Regions from separate parts of the Diaphorobacter sp. LI3 genome, predicted to be linked through region 2. Evidence: predicted binding sites of a transcription regulator. Region 2 holds the regulator's gene; the other holds the start of a gene.
The links. The regulator LexA, encoded in region 2, represses DNA repair genes until DNA is damaged. The targets are predictions, from matches to a motif close to ACTGTATNNNNATACAGT.
Positions count from the first base shown of each region.

Region 1: a site for LexA is predicted at 3,900-3,917, ahead of MRB47_RS09470 (VRR-NUC domain-containing protein). Genes of this name have one in related genera too.

Region 1 covers NZ_CP094346.1:2,027,735-2,034,335, forward strand. The annotation lists gene MRB47_RS09450 (MBL fold metallo-hydrolase) at 1-800, shown strand, start outside; gene MRB47_RS09455 (TlpA disulfide reductase family protein) at 840-1,673, opposite strand; gene MRB47_RS09460 (ATP-binding protein) at 1,681-3,141, opposite strand; gene MRB47_RS09465 (response regulator) at 3,138-3,815, opposite strand; gene MRB47_RS09470 (VRR-NUC domain-containing protein) at 3,925-5,610, shown strand; gene MRB47_RS09475 (helicase C-terminal domain-containing protein) at 5,607-6,601, shown strand, end outside.
Region 2 covers NZ_CP094346.1:2,604,902-2,611,502, forward strand. The annotation lists gene lpxK (tetraacyldisaccharide 4'-kinase) at 1-46, shown strand, start outside; gene MRB47_RS12040 (Trm112 family protein) at 55-237, shown strand; gene kdsB (3-deoxy-manno-octulosonate cytidylyltransferase) at 234-1,022, shown strand; gene adk (adenylate kinase) at 1,144-1,800, shown strand; gene MRB47_RS12055 (asparaginase) at 1,888-2,859, opposite strand; gene lexA (transcriptional repressor LexA) at 2,942-3,616, shown strand; gene MRB47_RS12065 (hypothetical protein) at 3,778-4,179, shown strand; gene MRB47_RS12070 (CREG family protein) at 4,301-4,801, shown strand; gene hrpA (ATP-dependent RNA helicase HrpA) at 5,034-6,601, opposite strand, start outside.

The DNA of each region.
Region 1 (6,601 bases), 580 kb from region 2:
ACCCCGTGCTGGATTTCGAGCCGAAGTCCGGCACGCTGACCAGCGCCTCATCGGACCGCATCATTGAATACGTGCGCCGCCAGGGCTGGCAGGTGCAGTGGATCCTGGAAACCCACGCACACGCCGACCATCTCTCGGGCGCGCAGCACATACGCCACCACCTCGGCGGCAAGGTCGCCATCGGCGCGCACATCCGCGCGGTGCAGCAGCTCTTTCGCAGCGTGTTCCATTTCGAGCGCAGCTTCCTGCCCGACGGCAGCCAGTTCGACCACCTGTTCGAGGACGGCGAGACCTTCCATGTCGGCGGGCTGGAGCTGACGGCGCTGCATGTGCCGGGCCATACGCCTGCCGACATGGCCTACCGCGTGGGTGACGACGTGTTCGTGGGCGACACGCTGTTCATGCCCGACGTGGGTACGGCCCGCGCGGACTTTCCGGGTGGCGATGCCGCCACGCTGTACCGCTCCATCCAGCGCCTGCTGGCGCTGCCCGCGCACACCCGACTGCACATGTGCCACGACTATCCGCCCGAGAACCGCGCACCTGCCTGGGTCAGCACCGTGGCAGAGCAACGCAGCGGCAACATCCATGTGCACGAGGGCGTGACCGAGGCCGCGTTCGTGCAGATGCGCACCGCGCGGGACGCCACACTGGCGATGCCCACGCTCATCCTGCCTTCGGTGCAGGTCAATGTGCGCGCCGGCAAGCTGCCGCCCGCGCAGGACGATGGGCGTACCTATATCCAGCTGCCCATCAATGCGTTCCTGAAAGGGGCTGGCGCGCCGCAGGGCGTGTCGTGATGCCGGCGGCGCACCTCTTTGCGCCACTGGGCCGGGTTGCTAAGGAGCGGAGTGGCCGCTGATGAGCGCGAGGTGTTGGGCCAGCGTGGCAGCCGACAGCTCGCCCACGCGCACTGCGGCCAGGCGGCCCTGGCGGTCATAGAACAGGGTGGTGGGCAGGGCTTTGTGACCTAGCGCGCTACCCAGCTGGCCCGCTGAGTCCAGCAGCACATCGGCGGCCGGCAGGCGCTGCTGCGCCGCAAACCGGGCGACTGTCTCGGGCGGCTCCCCCTGGTTCACCCACAGAAAACGCACCTGTGACTGGGGCGACTGCGCCTCGCGCGCCTGCAGCATGACGGGCATCTCGCGCCGGCAGGGCGGGCACCAACTGGCCCACAAGTTCACCACCACGGGCTGCCCCTTCAGCTCTGGCAGGGCGACCGTGCGCGCATCCAGCGCCACGCCTTGCCATGAGGGCAGGGCGGCCTGCTCGCGCGGTGCCGTAGCCTGCAGCACGCCCCAACCCAGCAGCCATACGCCGGCGAATGTGGCCAGCCCGGCCGTGGCGCTCTGCCGCCATGGGCTGCGGCGCAGCCACAGCAGCGCGACATAGAGCAGCGCGGCGCCCAGGCCCGCCCAGGGCGACCACCCGCCGTCGCGGATGTCGAGCACAGCCACCGGCGCGCTGGCATACAGATCCGCATAGCGCAGCACGAAGCCCAGCCGCGCCGCGATCAGTGCGACCAGGGGCAGCCGCCAGCCATGCGGGCCGCCCGTCAGGCCACGCCGTGCGGCCAGTCGCTCATGCACCATCGTGCCCAACTGCCAGGCGCCCAGGAGCACCAGCAACATCCACGGCAGGACCAGTGGGCCCAGGTGCAGTACGCGGTCCACGGCGGCGTCAGTCCTTTGCCGCCGAAGAGGTCACCGCCAGCGCCGGAAGGCACAGCCGCGCCCGCAGGCCGGGCTGGGCCGGCTCCAGCGTCAGCGTGCCATGGGCGCTTTCGGCGATGCGGCGCACGATCGTCAGGCCCAGGCCGCTGCCGGGCGAGGAGCTGGACTTGCGCCAGAAACGCCGCAGCGCTTGCTCGCACTCCGCAGGGGTCAGGCCGGGGCCTTCGTCGCGCACACAGACTTCCACCGTGCCCGGGCCGGCAGCATCGGCTTGCCAGCGCAGCGTGGCACTCACAGGGGCGGGGCCCTGGTGATGGCGCAGCGCGTTGTCGATCAGGTTGGTGATGGCGCAGGCCAGCAGCGCGGGGGGCAGCGGTAGCTGTATTGCCTGCCAGGCTGCCGGGTCGGCGGGTATTTCTGCCGCGTCCAGCGGTGGGGAGGGCAACTGAATGCCCTCGTTCTCGGCACGCTGCAGGGACTGGCTGCAGGCCAGGCGGAAGGCCTGCGCGATGCCGGTGCCCACGGTGGCGCGCGCCTCTCCCGCGCTGGCGCTTTCCACGCGTGCAAGCTGCAGCAGTTGCTCCAGCGTGGCGTGCATGTGGTCAATGCCTTCGCCCGCTTGGCGCAGTGCGTTGGCGGCCTTGTCGGGGCTGGCGTTGTTGTTGCCCGCGGCAAGTGTCAACTGCGCCACCTGCACATGGGTCTTGATGGCGGTGAGCGGCGTGCGCAGCTCATGCGCCGCGTCGGCGGTCCAGCGGCGCTCGTGTTCCATGCTGGCGTCCATGCGCGCCAGCAACTGGTTCAGGCTGTCCACCAGCGGGGCCAGTTCCTTGACGTCGCGGCCCGACTGCACGGGCGTGGGGTCGTGGGGTGGGCGCTGCACCAGCTCCTCGCGCAGGCGCTGCAGCGGGCGCAGGCTGCGCGTGCCCATCCACCAGGTCAGCAGCAGGATGACGGCAAGCGCCAGCACGAAGGGCAGCACCAGCGTGCGCACGAAGGTCTGCACCAATTGGTCGCGCACATCCAGCCGGTCGGCGGTGGCCACGCGCACCCCCTTGTCCTCCAGCACATAGGTGCGCCACTGCTTGCCGCCCTTGGTGATCTGGCCAAAGCCCGCGCTGCCGGCAGAGGCCATGTCCGGGATGTTGTTGGTGCGCGCGATGGGCAGGATGTCCACTTCGCTGCGCACCAGGCTCACCTCGCAGGCCACGCCATCGCGGCCAATGACCGACAGCAGCGCATCGTTGCTGGCGCGCGGCGCTGCCGCCAGCTCGGCCTGCTGGAACTGCTGCACGATGCCCACCACCATCCGGGCCGATGCGATGAGGCGGTCGTCCAGCAGCGTGCGCAGCTCGCGCTGCATGTTGGTGAACTGCCAGATCGCCACGCCGCTCCAGACCATGCAAATGGTCAGGCTCAGGCCCAGCACCAGCCGAACCCGCAGGCTTTGCATAGGTCGTGCCGTCATGCCGCACCGCCGCAGTAGCGCGCGCCCAGCCGAAAGCCCAGGCCGCGCACGGTGTCGATCACATCGGCGCCGAGCTTCTTGCGCAGATGGTGCACGTGCACGTTCACGGTGTTGCTGCCCACGTCCTGGTCCAGGCCGTACAGGCTGTCATGCAGCTGTGCCGCGCTCAGCACGCGCCCGTGCGCCTGCAGCAGGGCCTGCAGCAAAGCCCATTCGCGGCGCGAGATGTCTATCGCCACGCCGTTGCGCGTGACTTCGCCGGTGGCCATGTTGACCTGGCAGTCGCCCAGCGCCAGCAGGTCGCTGGTGCGCCCGCCCGCGCGGCGCAGCAGGGCGCGCAGGCGCAGCACCAGCTCCTGCAGGTCGAAGGGTTTGGTCAGGTAGTCGTCGGTGCCGGTCTGAAAGCCGGCCACCTTGTCCTCGATGGTGCTGCGCGCGGTAAGGATCAGCACCGGCAGCGCCAACCCCTTGGCGCGCCACTGGCGCAGCAGGCTGATGCCGTCGCCATCGGGCAGGCCTAAGTCCAGCACGCAGGCATCGAACTGGCGACTAGTCATGTGGGCCTGCGCCTGCGCCACGCTGCCCGCGGTGTCGCTGGTGAAGCCGTGCAACTCCAGCCCGGCCTGGATGCCGCTGGCCACCAGTGCGTTGTCTTCGACGATCAGGATGTGCATGCGGCCCGCTTGGCAAAAGCCCGCATTCTAGGAACGGCGCGTTATCCCCACATTAACGGCGCACCCGCTGCGTCGGTATCATTGACTGTATAAACGCACAGTCTTTTGTATGCCGCAGCCCGGCCCTGCGCCCGCACCGCACCGCTTTTACTACCTGCACAACTTCCAGCGTGCGCTGGACTGGCTGCACACGCGCTATGGCGACCTGCTCGGTGTGGACGACCTGCAGTTCCTCACCGACTTTCGGCAACTGCCCCAGGCCGCACAGGCCCTGCTGGTGCGCATGGTGATGCGGCGCGGGCCGTGGTTTCGCGCGAGCAAGCTGGCCTATGACGAGATTCCCGACACGCGCGACGCCGCCGCGCCGCTGCTGTCGCGGGGCTGGCTGTGCGCCGATGCGCCCCTGGGTCTTTTGGAGCTGTTCGCCTTGCATACCAAGCGCGAGCTGCTACAGATTTTGCAGGGCACTGCGCTGCACCCCACCATGCGCAAGGCCGAGATGCTGCAGGCCCTGGCCGACCGCGCTGACCTGCGGCAGCCCTACGCCGCCTGGCACCCGCATGCCGACGAGCCCGTGTGGCAGGTGACGGTGGGCGCGCGCTGCGAGCGCTTGCGGCTCATGTTCTTCGGCAACCTGCACCAGAGCTGGGCGGAGTTCGTGCTGGCCGACCTGGGCGTGTTCCGCTACGAGGCCGTGCCGCTGGACGCTGCCTCGCGCCCGTTCCAGAGCCCAGCCGATGTGGACACCTACCTCGCCCTCAGCGCCTGCCGCCAGGCGCTGGACGCGGAGGGCTTCGACGCCGCTGCGCTGCTGCAGGTCCTGGCCGCCGCGCACAGCGCCACGCCGTGGCTGGAGCAGCGCCGCGCGCGGGTCCTGCTGCGCGTGGGCCAGGCCTGCGAGCGTGCGCACGACTGGCCGCTGGCCGCACAGGCCTACGCCGCCAGCCGCGCCCCCGGTGCGCGCCACCGCCAGATACGCGTGCTGGAGCGCATGCAATGCTCCGATCAGGCTCTAGCCCTTGCCCATCAAGCGCTGGCTGCTCCTGAAAGTGAAGAAGAACACCAGCGCGTGGCGCGCATGCTGCCGCGTCTGCGCCGCAGCCTGGGGCAGGGCGGCGGGCCGCGCCGGCCGGCACTGGCCCCGGCCGTGGCCGCGCTGCGCATGGACGTGGAACTGCCCGCGCCCACGCCGCCCCAGTCGGTGGAGCACGCGCTGCGCGCGCACTGGCACTGCGCCGAGGCGCCGGTGTTTTATGTGGAGAACATGCTCGTCAACGCGCTGTTCGGCCTGCTGTGCTGGCCGGCCATCTTTGCGCCGCTGCCGGGCGCGTTCTTCCACCCCTTCCAGAGCGGCCCGGCCGACCTGGGCGCGCCCGACTTCGTGGCGCGCCGCCAGGCCTTGTTCAACGCCTGCCTGGCCGAGCTGCACGACGGCCGCTACCGCGCCACCATCCTGCAGCGCTTTGAAGAGAAGCACGGCACCCAGTCGCCCTTCGTGGCCTGGGGCGCGTTGAGCGCCGAGCTGCTGGCGCTGGCGCTGGACTGCATTCCGCCCGCGCACCTGGAGCGGCTGTTTGCCCGGCTGCTGTGCGACGTGCAGTCCAATCGCACCGGCCTTCCCGACCTGGTGCGCTTTTGGCCCGGCCGCCCGCCCGGGGCCGAGCGCTATGCGCTGGTGGAGGTGAAGGCCCCCGGCGACAAGCTGCAGGACAACCAGATCCGCTGGCTGGATTACTGCGTGGCGCAGGGCATTCCGGTGCAGGTGTGCCACGTGCAGTGGTGCGCCCCGGCATGACGCCCGCCCCGCGCCCCCAGGTGGTGGCCGTGCGCGCGCTGTGCGAGTTCACGGCCCGCACGGGCGACCTGGACCTGCGCTTCACCCCCGCCCCCAGCGCGCTCGAAGGCATGGAGGGCCACCGCGCGGTGCAGCAGCGCCGGGGCGCCGGCTACGAGGCCGAAGTGCCGCTGACCGGCACGTACGACCACCTGACGGTGCGCGGCCGCGCCGATGGCTGGAACGCGGTGCTGGGGCAGCTCGAAGAAATCAAGACCTACCGCGGCACGCTGGACAGCGTGCGCCCCCACCACCGCGCGCTGCACTGGGCCCAGGCCCAGGTGTACGGCCACCTGCTGTGCCAGGCGCGCGGGTTGGCGGGGCTCAAGCTCGCGCTGGTCTACGTGCACGCCACCACCCATGCCGAGACCGTGCTGGTGCAGGAACACACCGCCGCCGCGCTGCAGGCGTTCTTTGCCACGCAGTGCCAGCGCTACCTGGCCTGGGCGCACAGCGAGGCCGCGCACCGCCAGGAGCGCAACGCCGCCCTGGCGCGGCTGCGCTTTCCGCTGCCCGCGTTCCGCGCCGGGCAGCGCGAGCTGGCCGTGGCCGTGTACCGCACCGCACACCCCAACGCAGAGGGTGCCAGCGCCCCCGCCGGGCGCTGCCTGCTGGCCCAGGCGCCCACCGGCATCGGCAAGACCCTGGGCACGCTGTTCCCGCTGCTCAAGGCTATGGCGCCCCCGGCCACGGTGCCCCCGGTCATGGTGCTCCCGGCCACGGTGCCCCCGGCGATGACCACGCCAGGGCAAGGCGGGCCGGCTCCGGCCGCTGCCGCATCCGGCGCCGCCGCCGATGCGGTGGCCAGCGGGGACACGGAAACCATCAAAAAAGAGAGCGCGCCACGCTTGCCCAGCGGCCTGGACAAGCTGTTTTTCCTCACCGCCAAGGGCACGGGCCACGGCCTGGCGCTGCACGCGCTGGCCCAGTTGCAGGACGCGCTGGCACCCCA
Region 2 (6,601 bases):
CGCGCTCGACGCCCGCCTGGCGTCGCTATCATCGTCCGGCCATTGAGGAACACCATGGACCCCAAACTGCTTGAACTGCTGGTCTGCCCCGTCACCAAGGGCCCGCTGACCTACGACCGCGAACGCCAGGAACTCATCTCGCGCAGCGCACGGCTGGCCTATCCCGTGCGCGACGGCATTCCCGTGCTGCTGGAAAACGAGGCCCGCCCCTTGAGCGACGAGGAGCTGGAACAGTGAGTCGCGCCGCACCGTTCACGGTGCTGATACCGGCGCGCCTGGCCTCCACCCGCCTGCCCAACAAGCCCCTGGCCGATATCGCCGGGCTGCCCATGGTGGTGCATGTGGCCCGCCGCGCCAGCCAGAGCGGCGCCCAACGCTGCGTGGTCGCGGCGGACGACGCGCGCATCGTCCAGGCCTGCCAGGCGCATGGGGTGCAGGCTCTGCTGACGCGCGCCGACCACGCCAGCGGCAGCGATCGCCTGGCCGAGGCCTGCGAGCTGCTGGGCCTGGCGGGCGAAGACATTGTGGTGAACGTACAGGGTGACGAGCCCCTCATCGACCCACGGCTGATCGACGCCGTGGCCGCACTGCTGCATGCACGCGGCGATGCCAGCATGGGCACCGCCGCGCACGCCATCGACAGCGCGGAGGACTTTGCGAACCCTAACGTGGTGAAGGTGGTGCTGGACGCGCAGGGCCTCGCGCACTACTTCAGCCGCGCCCCCATCCCCCATGCACGCGACCACGCGCCGGGCAGCCTCTGGTGGCAGCCGGGCCAACCGGGGGTGCCCGTGGGTTTCGCACCGCTACGGCACATCGGCATCTACAGCTACCGGGCAGGCTTTCTGCGCCACTTTCCACAGCTGCCAGCGGCGCCGACCGAGCAACTGGAAGCGCTGGAGCAGCTGCGCGCCCTCTGGCACGGGCACCGCATCGCCGTGCACGTGACCGGCAGCGCACCCGGTGCGGGCGTGGACACGCCAGCCGACCTGGAGCGCGTGCGCACCCTCCTGGGCGGCTAGCGCGGCCGTCAGCTTGGCGCATGGCCCGCGTGCTATCCTTGTTCGCAACAAGAGCACCTGTCCCGCGCTGGCGCGCCGACGGCAAGCGTGCCCGCTGATTTCAAAACACTAGAGGACATCCATGAGACTGATTCTGCTCGGCGCTCCCGGCGCCGGAAAGGGTACGCAGGCCGCGTTCATCTGCCAGAAATTCGGCATCCCCCAGATCTCCACCGGCGACATGCTGCGCGCCGCCGTCAAGGCCGGCACGCCCCTGGGCCTGCAGGCCAAGGCCGTCATGGATGCGGGCCAGCTCGTCAGCGACGACCTGATCATTAACCTGGTGAAGGAGCGCATCGCCGAGCCCGACTGTGCCCAGGGTTTCCTGTTCGACGGCTTCCCACGCACCATCCCCCAGGCAGACGCCATGAAAGCCGCGGGCGTGAAGCTCGACTATGTGCTGGAGATCGACGTGCCGTTCGACGCCATCATCGAGCGCATGAGCGGCCGCCGCTCCCACCCGGCTTCGGGCCGCACCTACCACGTGAAGTTCAACCCGCCCAAGGTCGAAGGCAAGGACGACGTGACGGGCGAGCCCCTGGTGCAGCGCGAGGACGACAAGGAAGAAACCGTCAAGAAGCGCCTGCAGGTCTACAGCGACCAGACCCGTCCGCTGGTGGACTATTACTCCAGCTGGGCCAAGACCGATCCCGCCAACGCGCCCAAGTATCGTGCCATTCAAGGCACCGGCAGCGTGGAGGAAATCACCCAGCGCGCCCTGACGGCACTGTCAAGCTGACGAACCCGCCGCCGGCGCCCGCCAACGCCCCGCAACGCGGGGCGTTGTGCTTTGTGCCCAGGCAAGCGCCTCGGCCCATGACGGTGCTTATGAATTAGCGGACTGCATCAACTCCAGCAGCAGGCTGACCCGTGCCTTCACAGGGCTCAGCCCATCCGCATCGCGCCAGGGCGTACCCGTCAGGTCCATCATCCGCCCCTGCGGGCAGCGCGAAGCCACGCGCACCTGCACCCCGGCCGCCACGGCACGCGCGAGCGCGGCCTCCAGCGCATGGTGCAGCGTGCCATTGCCGGTGGCGGCCACCACGATGCCGCGCACGCCCTTCTCCACCAGCCAGTCCACCAACGCGCCATCCGCGCTGGCGTGGCTGAGGACGATTTCCACGCGTGGCCAGGCTGCATCTGGCAGGATCGGCACCAGCGCGCCATGCGCGGGCTGTTCCACCTGCGGCGCAAGGCCGCGGGCCCAGCGCACGCGCCCCGCTTCCATCCATCCCAGAGGCCCAGCATCGCCGGAGTCGAACGCGTCCAGCCGCAGCGGGTGCACCTTGCTCACCTCGCGTGCCCCGTGCACCACGCCAGCGGCCGCCATCAGAACCCCCCGCGCTGAGGGATCGGCCGCCAGCGTGACGGCATCCAGCAGGTTCTGCGGCCCGTCCGGCGCGAGCGCCGTGGCCGGGCGCATGGCACAGGTCAGTACCACCGGCTTGGCGGTGGTATCGAGCAGGTTGTGCAGCAGCCAGGCGGTTTCCTCCAGCGTATCCGTGCCGTGGGTGACGACGACGCCGGCAACGGCCGGGTCGGCCAGGTGTGCGGCGCAGCGACCGGCCAGGCGCGCCCACACGTCAAAGCCCATGTCCTTGCTGTCCAGCTGCGCCACCTGTTCGGCCACCAGCGCGCCGCCCCCGGCCTGCACCAGCCCGGGCACCGCGGCCAGCAATTGCTCCACGCCGATCTGCCCGGCCGTGTAGCCCACGTTCGCACCTTGCACCGCGGAAGAGCCCGCAATCGTGCCGCCGGTGCCCATAACGACGATTTTTCTTGCAGCTGCCACTTGCATCCCTCCAAAAACTGTTCAAAAATACAGATACTGGATTAAAAAACAGTAACCCACTCAACCACCGACCGCATTGGATCGCACCATGCTCGACAGTCCCAAGCTCACCGCCCGCCAGCAGCAGATCCTGGACCTGATCCAGACCGCCATCGCGCGCACCGGCGCCCCGCCCACCCGCGCCGAGATCGCGGCAGAGCTGGGTTTCAAGTCCGCCAACGCGGCCGAGGAGCACCTGCAGGCGCTGGCCCGCAAGGGCGTGATCGAACTGGTCAGCGGCACCTCGCGCGGCATCCGCCTGCGCGGCGAAACCGTGCGCAACATCAATGCGGCGCGCGGCGCCCAGTTCAACCTGCCGATACCCGGCCTGTCGCAGCTCACGCTGCCGCTGGTGGGCCGCGTGGCGGCCGGCTCGCCCATTCTCGCCCAGGAGCATGTGGACCAGACCTATACGGTGGAAGGCAGCCTGTTTGCGCACAAGCCCGACTACCTGCTCAAGGTGCGCGGCATGTCCATGCGCGACGCGGGCATCATGGACGGCGACCTGCTCGCCGTACAGGCAACGCGCGAGGCGCGCAACGGGCAAATCATCGTGGCGCGCCTGGGCGATGACGTCACGGTCAAGCGCCTGCGCCGCACAGGCAGCGCCATCGAACTGCTGCCCGAGAACCCCGACTACCCGGTGATCCGCGTCGAGCCGGGCGAACCTTTCGAGATCGAAGGGCTGGCCGTGGGCCTGATACGCAACACCATGCTCATGTAGTCCGTTGAATGCAGCGCCGCCGCAGGTGGCGGGCGTTTGGCAGGCGGTAGCCCGGGCATGCCCCGTGGCTGCGGCATGCCAACCCTGCGGATGCGCGCTTGACGTCCTTGGCAATCCTGCCTGTGTTCCACCTTCATGCCCTGGCATGCCGGAGTCTTCACATGGGATTTGCCCTCTTTGCCTTTGCCTCCCTTTCCCGCCCCTTGCGCCGCCTGCGCCGATGGGGACTGGCTGCACGCCATATGTCGCGCGGCGCGGCAACCTCTGCCTGCACCACGCACGGACGCGCCGATGCGCTCCAGGGAGCGACGCCCAACGCCGGCCCTCTCGATAGCCCCGCCGTGGCGGGTATGGCGCAAGAAAATCCGGCCCGCCACCGCGCCTTTGCCATGCCTGCCGCGGATGCGGCCATGCAGCACACAGGTCTGCGGCCTGCGATCTCCACCCGTTCGCTCCCCCTGCGCGTGATCCTGCGCCATGACACCGACGACGCCTGCAAGCTCGTGATTTCCGGCCGCATGGCCGATGTGTGCGCGGAACTGGAGCGCCTGGCCCTGCGCTGACCGCGGGGCACTGCTGCGACCGCTTCTGACACTTTTCGAAGGCGTCGCGGCCGCAGCGCGTTCATCGCAGGCCCGTTTCTACAATGCACGGCACTTGCAACTTCCCGCCCCCAAGCACGCCATGACCCACGAGTCCCGCCTGGACCGCTTGCTGCGGCAACTGCTGTGGGGCCGGCGCACGGCCGCGCTGGCAACGCTGCAAACCCTGCCCGGCGCGGAATCGGTGCCATTCACAACGCCGGCGGTGTCGTTCGTTCCGTATGCCATCGACTCCACGGCCCAGGTGCTGGTATTGCATGTCAGCGCCCTCGCCGCCCATACCCGCAACCTGCGGCAATCGCCCGCGGTTTCTCTCCTGATCACGGCGCCCGAGGACGCGGCCCAGCCCGTGCATGCGCTGGAGCGCGTTGCCATCCAAGGGCAAGCCGTACTGCTTGCGCCCGAGGCAGCCGCCAGCGCGCGCGCCGCCTACCTGCGGCGCTTTCCTGAGGCAGCGCCCATGACGACGCTGGGCGACTTCCAGTTCGTGCAGATCATCCCTTCGGTGGGCCGCCACGTGGCAGGGTTTGGCGCGGCGCGGGACTTGTCCGCCGAAGAGCTGAAGGCGCTGCTCACGTCTTGACGCTGGGGCGATCGGCGCCGCCAGCAGTTGGATGGCAAGGGCCGTTCCGCCCAGGCGAGCGCTGGCGGCCGCTAGCCCGGTGCCCGGGAAGGCCACACACAGGTCGCGGCCAGGGCCGGCTGGGTGACGGGTTGGCGGACGCTCGCGGTGCGCGCCAAAGCATGAACGGCCCCGCCCACGGCAGCCGGTGGCGGCACACCTGTCCTGCAGGCTTGCCCCGCGCGAGAGCCCCTCAAGACACCAGTTGCGACCAGACCTTGTCCAGCCGCTTGCCGCTGACCGGATACGGCGTGCGCAACTCCTGCGCGAAGAAGCTCACGCGCAGTTCCTCCAGCATCCAGCGGTACTCCTGCATGCGGGCGTCCACCTGGCCCTTGCGCTCGGCGACCAGGCGCCAGTACCGCTGCTCCAGCGGCTGCAGTTCCTTGAGCTTGGCGGCATCGCGTGCCGGGTCGGCGCGGTACTTGTCCAGACGCGTGGTGATGGCCTTGAGGTAGCGCGCGTAGTGCTGCAGCTGCGCCCAGGGCGCGGCGGCGATGAAGTGCTTGGGCATCAGGCGCTGCAGCTGCTGTGACGCGTCGGCCGTGGCCTCGGGAGCGTTCTTGGTGTCCTTGATCTTGCGCTGCGTGGCGGCGTATTCGATGAGGATGGCCGCCGCCATGCGCGCCACCTCGTTGGCGATCAGCGTGAGGCGCCCGCGCCCGTCCTGCACGCGCTGCTTGAACTGTGCCTCGTTGCTGGGCAGCGGCTCTTGCAGGAAGGCGCGGTCGATGGCCACGTCGATGATTTGTGCGCGCAGCTCCTCCTGCGTGCCCAGCGGCATGAAGGCCACAGCCATCTTCTGCAGATCGGGGATGTTCTTTTCCAGGTACTTGAGCGCGTCCTTGATCTGCAGCGCAAACAGCCGGCGCAGGCCCACGCGGTGGCGCGCGGCGGCGACTTCGGGTTCGTCGAACACCTCGATGCCCACCGCATCGCCGTGGTCGATGAGCGCGGGGAAGCCGATCAGCGTCTGGCTACCCTTGGCGATTTCCATCAGCTCGGGCAGTTCGCCAAAGCTCCAATCCTCGTAGCGGGCATCGGCCTTGCGGGCCGCGGGCGCGCCGACGAGTGGTTCTTTTTTTATAGCTGCTGGCGCCCGGTTTTCCTTGGTTTCAGATGGTTTTCCACCGGAGTCTGGCTTCTGGTGAGCGCCACCAGCTATCTTTAATGAAGCAAGCGCCTGGAACGCCCCACGTGCCTTGCTCCCCCACTCCGCCTTGAGCGCGCCCAGGTTGCGTCCCTGGCCGAGCTGGCGGCCGTGCTCATCCGTCACGCGAAAGTTCATGAACAGGTGCGGGCTGAGCATGTCCAGCTTGAAGTCCGCGCGCTTCACGTCGAGCGAGGTTTCATCGCGCACTTGCTTGAGCAGCGTGTCGATCAAGCTGCCCTGGGCCCAACGCTCTTCCTCGGTGAACAGCGACGCCAGCCGCGCAGCACTTTCCGGCAGCGGCACGAAGCGGCTGCGCGGGCGCTGCGGCAGGCTCTTGAGCAGCGCCTGGATCTTGTCCTTGAGCATGCCGGGCACCAGCCATTCCGCACGCTCCTCGCTCACCTGGTTCAGCACGAACAGCGGCACCGTGACGGTGACCCCGTCGCGCGCGTCACCGGGGCTGTGCAGGTAGCTGGCCGTGCAGTCCACGCCGCCCAGCTTCACCGTCTTGGGAAAGTTGTCGGTGGTGATGCCCGCGGCCTCATGGCGCATCAGCTCGTCGCGCTTGAGAAGCAGCAGGCCGGCGTTCTCCTTGCCGGCACTGCGGA